3 regions of the Jeotgalibaca sp. A122 genome follow, and region 2 is predicted to be linked to each of the others. Evidence: riboswitches for the same ligand, from Rfam matches in the RefSeq annotation. Region 2 holds a riboswitch; each other region holds the start of a gene.
The links. A riboswitch is a leader RNA that binds a small molecule or an ion and turns the genes downstream of it on or off. The one in region 2 is predicted to bind lysine.
Positions count from the first base shown of each region.

Region 1: linked by a shared signal. The riboswitch ahead of ACTU7M_RS05560 (YfcC family protein) and the one ahead of ACTU7M_RS11305 (ABC transporter substrate-binding protein/permease) in region 2 are both predicted to bind lysine.
Region 3: linked by a shared signal. The riboswitch ahead of lysA (diaminopimelate decarboxylase) and the one ahead of ACTU7M_RS11305 (ABC transporter substrate-binding protein/permease) in region 2 are both predicted to bind lysine.

Region 1 is NZ_JBQPRB010000004.1:339-5,372, forward strand. It holds gene ACTU7M_RS05555 (RNA-guided endonuclease InsQ/TnpB family protein) at 1-112, shown strand, start outside; gene ACTU7M_RS05560 (YfcC family protein) at 335-1,726, opposite strand; lysine riboswitch at 1,812-1,957, opposite strand; gene ACTU7M_RS05565 (hypothetical protein) at 2,004-2,726, opposite strand; gene ACTU7M_RS05570 (YeiH family protein) at 2,824-3,876, opposite strand; gene ACTU7M_RS05575 (MATE family efflux transporter) at 3,857-5,034, opposite strand, start outside.
Region 2 is NZ_JBQPRB010000016.1:13,968-19,001, forward strand. It holds gene ACTU7M_RS11300 (amino acid ABC transporter ATP-binding protein) at 1-602, opposite strand, end outside; partial or broken gene ACTU7M_RS11305 (ABC transporter substrate-binding protein/permease) at 603-2,215, opposite strand; lysine riboswitch at 2,296-2,445, opposite strand; gene ACTU7M_RS11310 (glycosyltransferase family 32 protein) at 2,576-3,202, shown strand; gene ACTU7M_RS11315 (magnesium transporter CorA family protein) at 3,246-4,190, opposite strand; partial or broken gene ACTU7M_RS11320 (transposase) at 4,445-5,034, shown strand, end outside.
Region 3 is NZ_JBQPRB010000009.1:16,898-21,931, forward strand. It holds gene yidC (membrane protein insertase YidC) at 1-267, shown strand, start outside; gene jag (RNA-binding cell elongation regulator Jag/EloR) at 300-1,124, shown strand; gene ACTU7M_RS09480 (alpha/beta fold hydrolase) at 1,215-2,090, shown strand; lysine riboswitch at 2,124-2,290, shown strand; gene lysA (diaminopimelate decarboxylase) at 2,377-3,642, shown strand; gene dapA (4-hydroxy-tetrahydrodipicolinate synthase) at 3,639-4,520, shown strand; gene dapB (4-hydroxy-tetrahydrodipicolinate reductase) at 4,517-5,034, shown strand, end outside.

The sequences.
Region 1 (5,034 bases), on a different contig from region 2:
AAAGAAGCCGCTCCACATCCGCGAATGGACCTGTCCGGGATGCCACGCGCATCACGACCGGGATATCAATGCTGCAAGGAATATCCTTGCCAAAGCGTCCGCCGGACGGTAAACGGCACGAGCCAGGGACTGGCTCTGGTCAAGAGACGTACCCGCTGCCCGTTGGAAACCCATCGGGTAAGGCAGCGTTGTTCCCAGAAGCTCGGGCATTCATGCCCGAGTAGTTCACGCTTGAGTTATGCACAACTTCATTGGGGATAACCTATTTCATGCAGAAAACATAAAAAACGTCACGTTCCAGTGAATGGAAACGTGACGTTTTTATTACTCTTTATTAAAACGGTCCGTAGTTTGTGTAGTAGGCAATCACCAAGAAGACTACCCCTACTAACAACCAAATAATCATAAGCGGGCCTAAGTAGCGCACCCATTTACTATAAGGGATTTTGGCAATGGATAGTTGCGCCATCAAAACACCTGATGTCAGCATAATGGAATCCATGAAGCCTGCCCCTAGTTGATAAGCCATAACGGCTGTTTGTCTAGTAATACCCACAGCATCCGCAAGTGGCACCATGATTGGCATGGTTGCCGCTGCTTGTCCGGATCCAGAAGGGATAATGAAGTTGATAATGATTTGGATGACGTACATAGCGACTGCCGCCAGCGCACCAGGCAACCCTTCAACGGTTCCTGCCAAGAAGTTAACGATTGTATCAATAATCATGCCATCTTCCATAACGATTACAATTGAACGTGCCACACCAACAATTAGTGCAGCAAAGACCATATCTTTCGCACCTATTACAAACAAATCGGCAATTTTACTTGGTCCATAACCATAAGCAAAACCACCAATAACACCGGTAATCATGAAAATTGCCCCGATTTCTTGAATATACCACCCGTATTGAATGACCCCAAAAGCAATGGCCAAGATGCCTGCCAAGAAAATCAAGCCAACCATAATGTGACGTCTTTCCATTTCAACGAAATCTGTTTTCTCAACTTTATGCTCTTGATCAAATTCGTTGTAAACAAAACTCTTGGTTGGGTCTTTTTTAACCATGTTGGCATAACGCATAATGTATACAGATGTAATAATCCATAAAACTATGAACAATGCGATTCGCATTCCCATTCCAGAAAAAGTAGGTAGTTCCGCAATCCCTTGTGCAATCCCAACTGCAAATGGATTCAAGAAGCCGGCACTAAAGCCGATGGCCGCTCCCGAGGCAATAATACTCATCCCTACAATTGCATCAAATCCTAGCGCCCATGCCAAGGAAATACCCATTGGTATAAATACAATTGTTTCTTCAGAAAAACCAAGTGTCGCGCCTGCGATACCAAACACCATCAGGAAGACCGGAATTACCAAACTCTCTCTTCCGTTTAGTTTTTGGGAAAGTTTATAAATCAATGCTTCAACCGTACCTGTTTCATTGATGACAGTAAATGCGCCACCAATCAAAAAGATGAAGAATGAAATCTCTGCCGAATCAGTTAAACCACGCGGAATCGAATTGATGATTTCAAAAAATCCTTGTGGGTTTGAAGCCACAGCGTGCCATGAACCGGGTACTGCAATTGTTCGTCCTGCTTGTTCAATCCTTTCAAATTGTCCAGCCGGTACAATCCAGGTTAAGATTGCCATAACCAACATAACGCCAATTAAAAGGACGTAAGTGTGGGGAATCTTAAACGAAAATCTCTTTTTTTCCATTGTGTTCTCTCCTTTTTTTAATTAAGCCGAGAAACAAAAATACCCTCCGAATAGCAAAAGGCTTTCGAAGGGTCCTTCTGCCCGCAATAATGAAAGTTCTCCAAAATAAACAATGGGCTTGTTTATTAGACAGTGTACATCCTATTAGAATGTACCCCAGCATCAGGCTGATACTTCGGCGAAAATCCCTTTCGTTTCCTACTCTTTATTTTCGCATCCTCTTTCAAAATCGACTCAAATTATCACATTCAATAGTACCGCATCATGATGGTGAATATCAATGGTTTTGTGCAACTATTTTTTTTAGTTCATTATGAATACGCTTATACTCATCAAATCCTAATACCGGGTTGTGAGAAGCAAAGTAAGTATAGGCTTGTTCTGTACGAACTAAATAGTACTCAGGCTTAATCGGCAATTTTTTTATCTTCTTTGTAGCGCCTTCCTCATTTATCAAGTAACGCTGATTCAAGGCAAATAACACCTGATTCCAACTGCTTACCGTTCGGAAGAAGCAACCCAGAGTATAATGAATATCACCGCGAGCGGCTGCTTTAACAGCATTCTCCATTGAATAAGTTGCTTCGAACATAAAATGGTCGATTATTTCTGTTTTCAATTTGGATGGGTAAACTTCGAGTCTTTTCTTCATTGCTGATAAGGGCTTATTACTACTTTCCCATAGAATCTGGCTGTCGTAAATTTCTGCTGCATAAATCGTACTGACGAAACCGTGAGGATGTCCTGATCGATAATCAATGGTGATACGTCCTTCCAAACAATCAGCGATGGCTGTTTCTACACGTGCGTAATTTCTCCAGAGGGGACCAATTTCTGCACTTTGATCCTTATCCAATATCTCATTTATTGTGTCCCAGTCTAACGATTCTTCATAATACAAACAAAGTTCATGATCCGAGTCCGGGAATGCTTCACCCGATACAATCCCAACAATTCCAGGTACTTTCATTAGTTCAGCCATTAAATTTTCACTCTTCATTCAATCCCCCCGCCTCGTTTCCTATATTTTATGCGATAACTGGATTAATTCCTAATCTTATCTCCAAAAATAAAAACTGCCCTAAAGGACAGTTTTTTTAATTCATATAGCGCAAAATGCCTGCTTGGGCAAATAATGAGACAATAACTACTGAAACATCAATGATGACACCCGCGACCATGGGCTTGATTCCCACCCCGGCAATTTCTTTGAAACTTGTTTTCAATCCGATAGCAGCCAAGGCCATGGATAAAAAGAATTTTGATAGGAAAGAAATGACAGCAATAGTGGAATCTGGCAACATTCCTGTACTTCTAATTCCCACAACTGCCAAGAATCCCATTATAAACCAAGGGAAAATCTTCCGGACACTCACTTTTTCTGCTGCTTGCGATGGCGTTTCTTTCTTGGCATAAATCCATGAAAAAATGAGAACAATCGGGACGATAAATAAAGTTCTCGTCAGTTTTACGACAGTCGCCAATACACCTGCTGCTTCGGAAAAAGCATATCCAGCCGCAACGACCGATGAGGTATCATTTACAGCCGTCCCAATCCAAAGCCCATACGCTGTATCACTCAGTCCCAGCATTTGGCCAATCCAAGGAAATGCAATGACTGTCAGCATATCAAAAATAAAAGTAGCCGATATTGCATAAGCGATGTCACGGTTTTTAGCGTGAATGGTTGGGCCCAATGTTGCTACTGCTGTTCCCCCACAGATTGCCGTACTTATTGAAAGGAGACTGGCCAACTTCCAATTGATCTTGAATACTTTTTTACAAATATAGCCCACTCCAAAAGCAGTAAGTAAAGTGAACATCATCAAAACCAGCGCATATTTCCCTGCTTCGATAACTTGGGAAAAACTTAGCGTAATCCCGGCCAGAATAATACCTGCACGCAAAACTTTTTTAGCGGTCCAATTTATACCATTGTCATAACCATCTGTGCGGGCAACGAATGGATTTAACAACATTCCCAACAGCAGCGCAATTAGGGTTCCTCCCAGAATTCCGGAAGGAAGAATTGCACTGACCACATAAGCAACAGTAGCAATTCCTGCAGATAGAACAATTCCTCGAAAGTTTTTATTAGCATCAGTCATATTAACTTTTACATCCCCTTGTTCAGAATTTTTCATCTCCATAAAGTGGTTCTATATAGTGCTTGTTAACAAATTTCATGTAACGAATGCCCAATAACAGTGCGGCTATTTCGGAAATAAGGAATGCCCACCAAATATTGTTGATGTTACCTGTTAAAGACATCAAATAGGCAATTGGTAATAGTAATACAAGTTGACGAATCATCGAAATAACCAAACTATATTTCCCTAAACCGAAAGCCTGGAAAACAGAACCCAGTACAATACTGGCACCGGCTAAAATGAAGTGAATACTGATAATACGTAAAGCTGGTTTCCCAATTTCAATCATTTGCGGGGAAGCATTAAAAAGTCCCAGTAAAAATTCGGGAAACACCTGAAAAACAATAAATCCCGTAATCATTATGATTGATGCATAACGAATGGCCAATCCGATTGCTTCTTTTATCCGATCAGGTTTACGTGCACCCAGGTTATAACCGATAATCGGCACCATTCCATTGTTCATCCCAAAAACAGGCATGAACACAAAACTTTGTAGTCGGAAATAAACGCCATAAACGGCTGTAGCCGTTGAACTGAAACCAATCAAAATATTATTCATGGCAATATTCAATAAAGAACCAACTGACATCATGATCATGGACGGAACACCAACAGAGTAAATCTCTTTAATGATTGCCATTTTGGGCTTGAAACTCTTCAATGATAATTTAATTTCATGGTTATATTTTAGGTGGAAATAAAACCCAATCAAAGCACTGAAAACTTGACCAATAACCGTTGCCCAAGCTGCCCCGGCTGTTCCCATAGCAGGGAGGCCAAACCAACCAAAAATCATGATAGGGTCTAAAACGATATTAATAATGGCGCCGGCAGCTTGCGAAATCATCGAGTAGAAAGTCAATCCCGTTGATTGTAGAAAACGTTCAAAGGTTATTTGCATGAAGCTACCAAAACTAAAAATTGATACAATGCGCAAATAATCGGTTCCGTGCGCGATAATTTCGGGATTACTTGTTTGGGCATTAAAGAATGCCGGTACCAGGAACAGTCCGGCAATCAAAAATATTAATGAATGCATGATATTTAAAAATAAACCGTTACCGGCAGTGATTCCTGCACCTTCTGGATTCTTTTGCCCTAAACGACGAGAAACCAAGGCATTGATCCCAACCCCTGCTCCACCTGAAATTGCAA
Region 2 (5,034 bases):
AACTGCATCTCGTGGGTCACAACAACCATCGTCAATCCGCTATCAGCCAATTGATTCATGACCCGCAACACTTCCCCGACCGTTTCTGGGTCCAGGGCAGATGTTGGTTCATCAAACAACAGTAAGTCTGGTTCCATTGCCAACGCCCGTGCAATCGCAACCCGCTGTTTTTGACCACCCGATAATTGAGCCGGTCGGGCATGAATATAGGATTCCATACCAACTTCTTCCAAGAAATGAATAGCTCGTTTCTTTGCCTCTTCCTTATCTGTTTTTAAAACGTTGATTTGGCCGGTTGTACAATTTGTTAAAACATCCAGATTGTTGAATAAATTGAATTGCTGGAATACCATGCCGACTTTAGAACGATAATGGAACAGGTTCAGACTTGGATCCAACACGTTTTGATCCCGATAATGAATTTCTCCAGTTGTAGGTTTTTCCAACAGATTTAAACAACGCAGTAACGTTGATTTACCGGAACCAGATGAACCGATCAAGCAGATTACCTTTCCTTCTTGTACGTCAAAACTGATGTCTTTTAAAACTTCTCGGTCACCGAATTTTTTGCTGAGATTCTTGATGCTTAAGACTGTTCCCAATCAGCCCACCCCCTTATTTTGTTTAGGAGACTGGATTTGGTTTGGATTACCACCCACGAGTTGGTAATTCTCTGCCCCATCAAGTTTACGCTCAAAGCGGCGCAAGATACGGGTAATAGTCAGAGTCATAATCAAATACATAATACTTGCCACCGTGTAAGGACCAAAGTAGTCAAAATTGATTCCCGCAACTGTTTTAGTTTGAAAGAATAACTCTGTAACAGAGATAACGTTCAAGACAGAAGTGTCCTTAATATTGATTACGAATTCATTGCCTGTTGCCGGCAAGACATTTCGCCATACTTGGGGAATAACCACAACACGCATAGTTTGCCAATGGGACATGCCAATAGCAGCTGCTCCTTCAAATTGACCTTTATCGATTGAGACAATACCTCCACGTACTATTTCAGTCATGTAAGCACCTGTATTGATTGAAACAATGAAAATCGCTGCACTTGTACGATTAAGGTCCCAACCGAATACTAAAGCAGATCCATAATAAATGACCATTGCCTGAACAATCATTGGTGTTCCACGGAAAAGCTCAATATAACACGTTGATATAAAATGTATCAACTTTAAAAAGTAACGTTTAATTCCTTTATCAGGTTGCGGTATTGTACGGACGATACCCAGTACCATTCCAATTACTACTCCAATTACGGTTCCGATCATTGAAATGTAAATCGTCACCCAGGCTCCTCTTAGAAAAAGAGGCGCATTATTTATAAATATGTCCCATAAATGGCCCACTAATTTTTCACTCCCATATCTTACTGCGCAGCCGGTTGATTCAAGATTGCTTCTTCCATCAGGCTTTGTTGCTCTTCTGCAGAAATTGTTGCCAAAATACTATTTATTTCTTCTAATTGGGCTTCGTCTTTTCGAACCCCGATTGCAATTGTTGTATCTTCCGGATTCGTTTCAAAACCATCTTCAAATTCAATATAGGTAAAATCTTCGTTTGCATTGGAAGCACTGATTGCTTCTGGTAGTTCAGATACATAACCATCAATTACACCTGATTGCAATGCCACCCGCATAGCAGAAAAATTCTCCATCGCCGATTGTTTTTCAACACCTTCAATCTGATCAATCATATTATAGTGGAACGTGTTCAACTGGGCTGTTATTTGCGCCCCAGAAAAATCAGCCAATGATGTAGCATCTACATAATCCCCATCGGCTGCAACCACCATTACCAATTGCGATTCCAAATAAGGGATACTAAAGTCGATTGTCTGTTTTCTTTCTTCTGTAGGGGACATTCCGGCAATAATTACATCAATTTTTTTCGATTGAAGTGCTGGCACCAAACCGTCCCATTCCGTTTTTACGATAACGAGTTCCTGACCGAGGCCATCGGCAATTTTTTTGGCGATTTCAACATCATATCCCCCAGCATATTCTTGGGAATCTGATATTTGGACAGCGCCATTAGCGTCGCCTGTCTGGGTCCAGTTATAAGGGGCATACGCAGCTTCCATGCCTACTACAAATTGCTCATTTTCGGTGCCTTCGGACGTTGTTTCATTTCCTTCAGAGCCACATGCAGCTAACACCAATGCTGAACCAAATACTAAACTTAATAATCTTAATCCTTTTTTCATTGTTATTCCGCTCCTCTTATAAAAAATACAAACAAAAAAACCGTGAGCAAAAGGCTCACGGTTTACCGTCCTTTTGCCCCAATATGAACAGCGCATCGATGAATATAATTGGGCATTATATTCTGACAGTATCATACTTATTCAGCATGACCCCAGCATCTTACTAAGATACTTCGGCGAATTCCCCTTTCGTGACCTACTGATGGTTTTCGCGACCTCTAGTTCATATTGTTCTTTGTTATGCCAGTAACTATAGCGTAAATTATTTTTAATGTCAACTAATCGTATCATTTAATTCTAATAATTGATTAATTAGCCTACCTTCCATTATAATAAAATCACGAGATGGAGGGATATGCTATGATACCAAAAATTATCCATTACTGTTGGTTTGGAGGCAACCAGATGGGTGAGCAAACCAAAGAAATGATGGCTACATGGAAAAAGTACTGTCCTGATTATGAAATAATAATCTGGAATGAAGATACTTTTGATGTACATAACATGGGGGACTATGTAAAAGAGGCATATTTAGAAGGTAAATGGGCTTTTGTTTCGGATGTGGCACGTCTATATGCACTGAAAGAATACGGTGGCATTTATATGGATACAGATGTCGAAGTTATTAAACCTCTTGACCCACTTCTGAAGCATGATGCTTTTATGGGATTCGAAATTGAGACAACAATTTCTACTGCCTTAATTGCAACCGTTCCCCACCACCCTACTTTTGAGCTTCTTTTTTCTGATTATGAGAATCGACATTTTAAGAATCCCGATGGAACCCTAGATGAAAAAACAAACGTTAATCGGATCACCGAAATTTTTCAGGAGAACGGTTTGGAATTAAATAATGAATACCAGGAAATTATGAATGTTGCTATTTATCCCCGTGTTTATTTTTCGCCAAAGAGTTATTGGACCCGAGAAATCAACGATACTAAAGACACTTATGCCATTCATCATTATTCTGGTTCCTGGTTGTAAAAAAGCTATGTTGTCCCAAAAATGGGGCAGCATAGCTTTTTCTTTACATATAATCTTTTCGCTTCAACCAAAGGAAAGTAACAACACTGATTAAAATTGATAGGCCAATCAAAAAAATAAATGCTAATGGATGTTTCTCAATGGGCAAAAATACATTCATTCCCCAGAAAGATCCAATAATGGTTGGTATCGTCAATACAATACTAAATGAAGTCAAAAACTTCATAATATTATTCAGGTTGTTTGAAATAACACTGGAAAAGACTTCACTTAAGTGATCGATCATTTCCGCTGATTCTTTAACCATTATTGAAGCTTGATGTGAGATGACCTTGATATCATGCAATAATGTTTTACCCTTGGCATCCTCTGAATAAATGTCACGATCCATTAAATTTTTTATGATACGATGGTTCTCCAAAATTCCTGTTTCAAAGTAAACCAGGTTCTTGTGTATAGCAATCAACTTGTAAAATGCTTCATTCCTAGTCGTATCAACGATATTTTGTTCCATGTCATCAATCGTTTTATCAATATCGGATATTTTTTCCAAGTAGGAATCAGTCAATTCCCATAATATATCCAAAACAATATGTGAGCCGTACCAATCTTTGTCTAACTGGTTAGTGTAAACCCTCTCCAAGAAAGGAACATCACTTGAACAAACCGTTATGATTTTGTTATGGATAAGAATAATGGCTAACGGTAAAGTCTCGTATGAACGGTAGGTATCAAATGCTTCTTTGGTGTGAGGATACAAAACTAATAATAATAAAATCTTATCACCAAACTTCGTCTCTGCTACTTCTTGGCGAGGTACTTCATAATAATCAAACGCATCTGTTATGAAATCTTGAGGTATACCCAACTCATCAGTTAAAAAATGGATTTCATCCTCAAGGGGGCTTTCAAAATGCAACCATTGAGCATTTTTATAATCTGAAATTTCTTGGTAAAGATTGTCTTCTCCAATAATAAAACTCTTCATGATTCCCACCCTATCATTGTTATTTGCTTTGAGTATATCACAAAAAAGTACCCGTCTCATGACAGGTACTTTTAACGGCTTCCGAAAGAAGTCTCCCGCTTCTAAACGTTTGGGTGCGTGGCACCAGTGAAAGCGGGAGCTGAATTTCGGTTCCCCCAATGGGGAACAATAGTTCCTATTTACGTCAATAAAAATCGATTTAAGACGAAGGCATGTTATATAATATCCTTATAATCAAGGAAGGAGGAAATTTTATGTACCACGGAAAACGATTGTTGATTCGAAATCAAGCGAAGCTGAAACCGGCATTGGATACCTGCAACAAAGCTTCCGCTGAAGTGTGGAACCTGTGCTTGCGGAAGTCCAAGGCACATCATCTTGCCACCGGCAAGTGGATAGGCAAGACGCAACTGCAAATCGAAACCAAGCAAACGGTCGCATTGCATAGTCAAAGCATCCAAGCCGTCGCCCACAAATACCTGAACGCCCGTCTGGCGGCGAAGGAAGCCAAAACCGCAGGGCGCAAGGATGTCCGTTACCCCTACAAGGAGAAGTTTTTCTTCAACACCAAATGGGTCGGACAGGCTTTTTCCATAGAAGTTAATGTCGTCACCCTTTCATTGGGCATCCGCAACGGCAAACGCCAACCGCCACTGAAGTTGCGGGTATCCGGATTAGACGGCATTCCTGTCGAAACCATCAAGGAAGTGGAGTTATGCCACGACACCCATTATTATTTGTCCGTTACTTACGACGATGGGTTAGAAAATCCGCCCTTGGGGCAACAACAGGCGGCTTCTGTTGACTTGGGCGAAATCCACAGTATTGCTTCCTTTGCGGAAGA
Region 3 (5,034 bases), on a different contig from region 2:
ACGATGATGTCTCAACCAGATGGTGGTGGCCAAGCTAAAGCTATGCTGTATACAATGCCAGCAATGATTTTATTCGTAGGTATTTCTTTACCAAGTGCGTTATCATTATATTGGGTAGTAAGTAATGCATTCTCTGTTGGTCAAACATTGATCATGAATAATCCTTACAAAATCATTGCAGAACGCGATGAAGAGGAACGGGCTAAGAGAGAACGTGCAAAAGCGCTGGAAAAAGCTAGAAATCCGAAGAAAAAGAAAAGAAAATAATTTGTTCTTTGAAATGGAAGGATGGACAATTGATGGAAAACGAAAAAATTGTAGTGCGCGAGACAACGGTTGATCAAGCAATCAGCAAAGGGTTAGCTCAACTAAATTTAGGCAGCCATGAAGTAGACATCAAAATCATTTCTGAAGGGAAAAAGGGACTTTTCGGTTTTGGCCAAAAGGACGCTGAGGTGGAATTAACACCTAAAGTGCTCCCGGAAATGGATGAACCAGGTGACATTGCTATTTTTGAAAATGAGGAACGTGCCAATCATCTTGCTGAAAACCCGGAAACTGAAGCTCCTGTAACCCAAGAGGACAACTATGATTATTCTGATACGTTGGAATATGCTGATGAAGATGAAGAAGAGGAAGATTTCGATGAAGAACCTGCTTCTGAATCCTCACGCCAAGAAGCTATTTCAAGTGTTAGCGATTATTTAACAAAAACTGTTGAAGTTTATGGTGCACCTGCCGAAGTGACAGCAGAAGTAAAACATAATATCATCACTTTCCAGATCGATACCAACAAACCAGGTTTAGTCATAGGTAAACATGGAAAAATTATTAATGCGTTACAAATATTGGCACAAACTATTTTCCAACAACATGAACGCAGTCGCGTGTCTGTTGTGGTTAATGTGGGAGATTACCGGGAACGCCGGGCGAGCATCCTGGAAAACATTGCGGATCGTACAGCGGAACGTGTACTGCGTACAAAGCAACCAGTCTTCCTTGAACCGTTACCAGCTTTCGAACGGAAACAAATCCATGCTTATTTAAGCAAAAACAAACGTATTTCAACTCACTCTGAGGGTAAAGAACCACATCGTTACCTCGTAGTAGAAATATCAGAATAAAATTTTCAAAAAGCTATCTCTTCGTTTTGGAAGAGATAGCTTTTTTATTTGGGAAACAATAAACTGGTATTAAAAGGGAGGAGTTCACTGATGGAGAAAATGAAGTTAACCGCAAAAGATAGTTTGGGCATTTCTATTGCCATCTATGCGGTGGATGATCCTATTGGGGTGGTACAAATTATTCATGGATCAAAGGAGCATAAGGGCCGCTATGCCGATTTTTGTAGCTACTTGCAAAAAGAAGGTTTTGCGGTTGTTATAGCTGATATTCGTGGCCATGGTGAATCCATTAACGAAGCAAATCCATTTGGTTTCATGGATGGTCCAGATCGGGTCATCGAAGACCAATTATTGGTAACTGATTTTATTAAAAAACGCTATCCAGAAAAAGAAATTTATTTGTTTGGACACTCATTAGGGTCCCTGTTTGCCCGTATTTATATTCAAAATCATGACCATCTCATTTCCAAGCTGGTCATGACAGGAACGGTTAACTACGTGTATGGTGTAGAAATTGCTGAGATGTATGGCCGGTTATTGACGCGCTTGCGTGGTAAGGATGGCGACAGTCTCCTGATTCGTCTTATAAAAAAAATTCAGGGAGAAGAAGCAATGACATGGGTAAGTGTAAATAAAGATAATCTCATGGCAATCAAGAACGATCCAATGATAGTCAAGGAATATGCTAATATTTCTCTCTTAACCATCATCCAAGCAGACAGAATGATGCATCTAGAATCAATGTTTGAATGTAAAAATCCTGCTTTAAAAATACTGAGTCTGACCGGGGATGGCGATCCAGTGACGGGAAGAGATCGTGGATTGAGTGAATCACTCACGTTTTTGAAAAAGGTCGGTTATAAATATATAACAAAGATGGTTTATCATGGAATGAATCACGAAGTGCTGAATGAAGAAAATAATGGCTTGGTTTACAAGGATATTGTACGTTTTTTAAAAAAGTAGACAAAGAAGTTTTTTAATGATATTCTAATTTTAATTGAAAAAAGAGGTAGCAATGTAAAAAAGTAATCAATGGGAGAAGGCATTCAATGATCATTGATGAAAGGTAATCATTGCCGAACGATGCAGATTGGCAAATTTCCATCGTGGGGGTATAGGAAATACTTATATCACTCCTACTTGAAAAGTAGAGGCGCTGAGAAATTGTTACATCCACTGTAAAAATTTAGAAGGCGCCAGAAATGGCGTCTTTTTTGTACAAAAAAACCAGTATTCAGGAGGAAAATAAATGAAAGAACTCGTTATCGGAGGTATGACGGCGGGCGAATTGGTAGCTCAGTACGGGACACCACTTTACGTTTACGACCAAGCGAAACTTGAAAACAACTTGGAAGCTTATACGCAAAACTTTAAATCAGATTTATTTCAAACAAAGATACTCTATGCATCGAAAGCTTTCCAGACCATCGGAATGTTGGATTTGATTGCTAACTATGGTTTAGGCGTGGACGTTGTTAGTGGCGGTGAATTATATACGGCACTACAATCAGATGTGCCAGTTGAAAAAATTCATTTTCACGGAAATAATAAAACAACCGAAGAACTCCGTATGGCTTTTGAAAGTGGCATCGTGCATATTGTTGCTGACAACGTGATGGAGCTGGAAGAAATTGCGGAATTGGCGGAAGAATACCAACGAGCAGTCACTATTCAAATTCGATTGAATGTCGGCATTGAAGCGCATACGCATGAATATATCGTGACAACACATATTGATTCAAAATTCGGGATCGCCTTTGGTAGTGAAGATTATCAAGCTTGTCTGGCTATCTTTGAAAAGAGTGATTATCTTCATTTGGAAGGTTTCCATGTTCATATCGGCTCTCAAATTTTTGAAATGGATGCTTGGTATGCCGCCATCGATAAAATGCTTGGCTATTTGGCAACGTTCGATTATCCGATGACTCTCAACTTGGGCGGAGGCTTTGGCGTGCGTTACACAGATGAAGATCAACCCATGCCTATTAAAGAAAATATGGAACAGATTTTATCTTATTTAGAGGGGAAATTACAGGAAACTGGCGTTACGATCAATGAAGTAGTGATTGAGCCTGGTCGCAGTTTAGTAGCAGAAGCCGGGATTACCCTTTATGAAATTGGTTATCAAAAACAAACACCCAATAAGCATTATTATTTTGTGGACGGTGGAATGGGGGATAACATCCGACCAAGCTTGTACCAGGCAAAATATGCCTGTGATGTTGCCAATAAAATAGATGCAGAAAAAACAGAATTAGTGACGGTAGCAGGAAAATACTGCGAATCCGGTGATGTTTTGATTCATGATGTCCATTTACCACCTGTTGAAAAAGGCGATGTGTTGGTGGTTTATTCAACCGGAGCGTATGGTTACTCGATGAGCAGTAACTATAACCGCAATCCGACGCCAGCCGTCGTTTTCGTAAAAGATGGTAAAGCGAGAGAAATTGTTAAGCGACAAACCTTGGCAGATTTAATCAGGAATGATGTAAAAAACGGAGGCGAGTGGAAATGATTGAAGGATCGATGGTTGCATTGGTTACCCCAATGAATGAAGATGGTAGCATCAATTATACGAAGACGGCAGAATTGCTGGAATGGCATATTCAAAGCGGGACGGACGGTATCGTTATTTTGGGTACGACCGGAGAAGCTTCAACAATGACCTTTGAAGAGGAAAAAGAATTGCTCGCCTTCTGTAACGAGAAAATTGCCAAACGCGTGCCGATGATAGTGGGTAGCGGCAGCAATAGCACCGCCACGGCGATTTCCAACAGCCAGGCTTTTACGGCATTGGGAGCCGATTATCTGTTGGTGGTCACCCCGTATTACAATAAAGCAAACGATGCTGGCATGATCCGTCATTTTGAGATGGTGGCCGACAGTGTGGATGTGCCGATTATCATGTACAACATCCCGGGTCGTACGGGCTGCAGCATTGCGCCAGAAGTGGTGGGCAAACTGGCCCAGCACCCGAATATCGTGGGGCTCAAGGAAGCGTCCGGTGATATCAGTTATGTGATGAACGTTGCCCAATACGTGAGCGCTGATTTTGCGCTTTACAGCGGCAACGACGATATGATTATACCGTTATTGAGTGCCGGTGGAACGGGAGTCATCAGTGTCTGGGCAAACATCATGCCGAAAACGGTCCATGATATGGTCCGCCTGTATTTGGATGGAAAAACAGGAGAGGCGTTGGCAATTCAATTGAAATATCTGGAACTCATCCACTCCCTGTTCTATGATGTTAATCCGATTCCAGTCAAATATGCCATGAACTGGATGGGCTGGGATGTCGGTTCCTTGCGCATGCCACTTGGGGAAATGGAAGAGGCCGCCTACCAACGGATGGTAAAAGTTTTGGAGCGGTTTGAGGAGGAATTGCGTTGAAAATTGGACTAGTAGGTTATGGCGCCATGGGTAGGGTCGTGGAACAATGTGTCGATTCAAAAGATGAATTAATTATTTTTGCACCAGAAAAAGATTCAACTTTGACAAGTGAAAGTGAGAAAGTGGATGTGTTGATCGATTTCTCAAATCCACGTGCATTGGATGCGATTTTAGCCTATGTGAAAGAAAATAACGTACCATTAGTCGTTGCGGCTACGGGGCATAGTGAGGAGCAGCTGGCGCAAATACAGGAGCTTTCTGAAACCGTTCCGGTACTTAAAAGTGCAAACTTCAGCTTGGGTGTGATTTTGGTAAACCGGATGTTACGGGATTATTCACCCATATTGAAAGATTTCTTTGATATTGAAATCATCGAAAAACATCACCGGTTGAAAGAGGATGCTCCTTCCGGTACGGCAAAAATGTTCGCGGACACCATCAATGAGACGTTAAATTATGACTTCATTTATGGACGCGAAGGCAGCAGCAAACGACAGGATAAGGAAATTGGCGT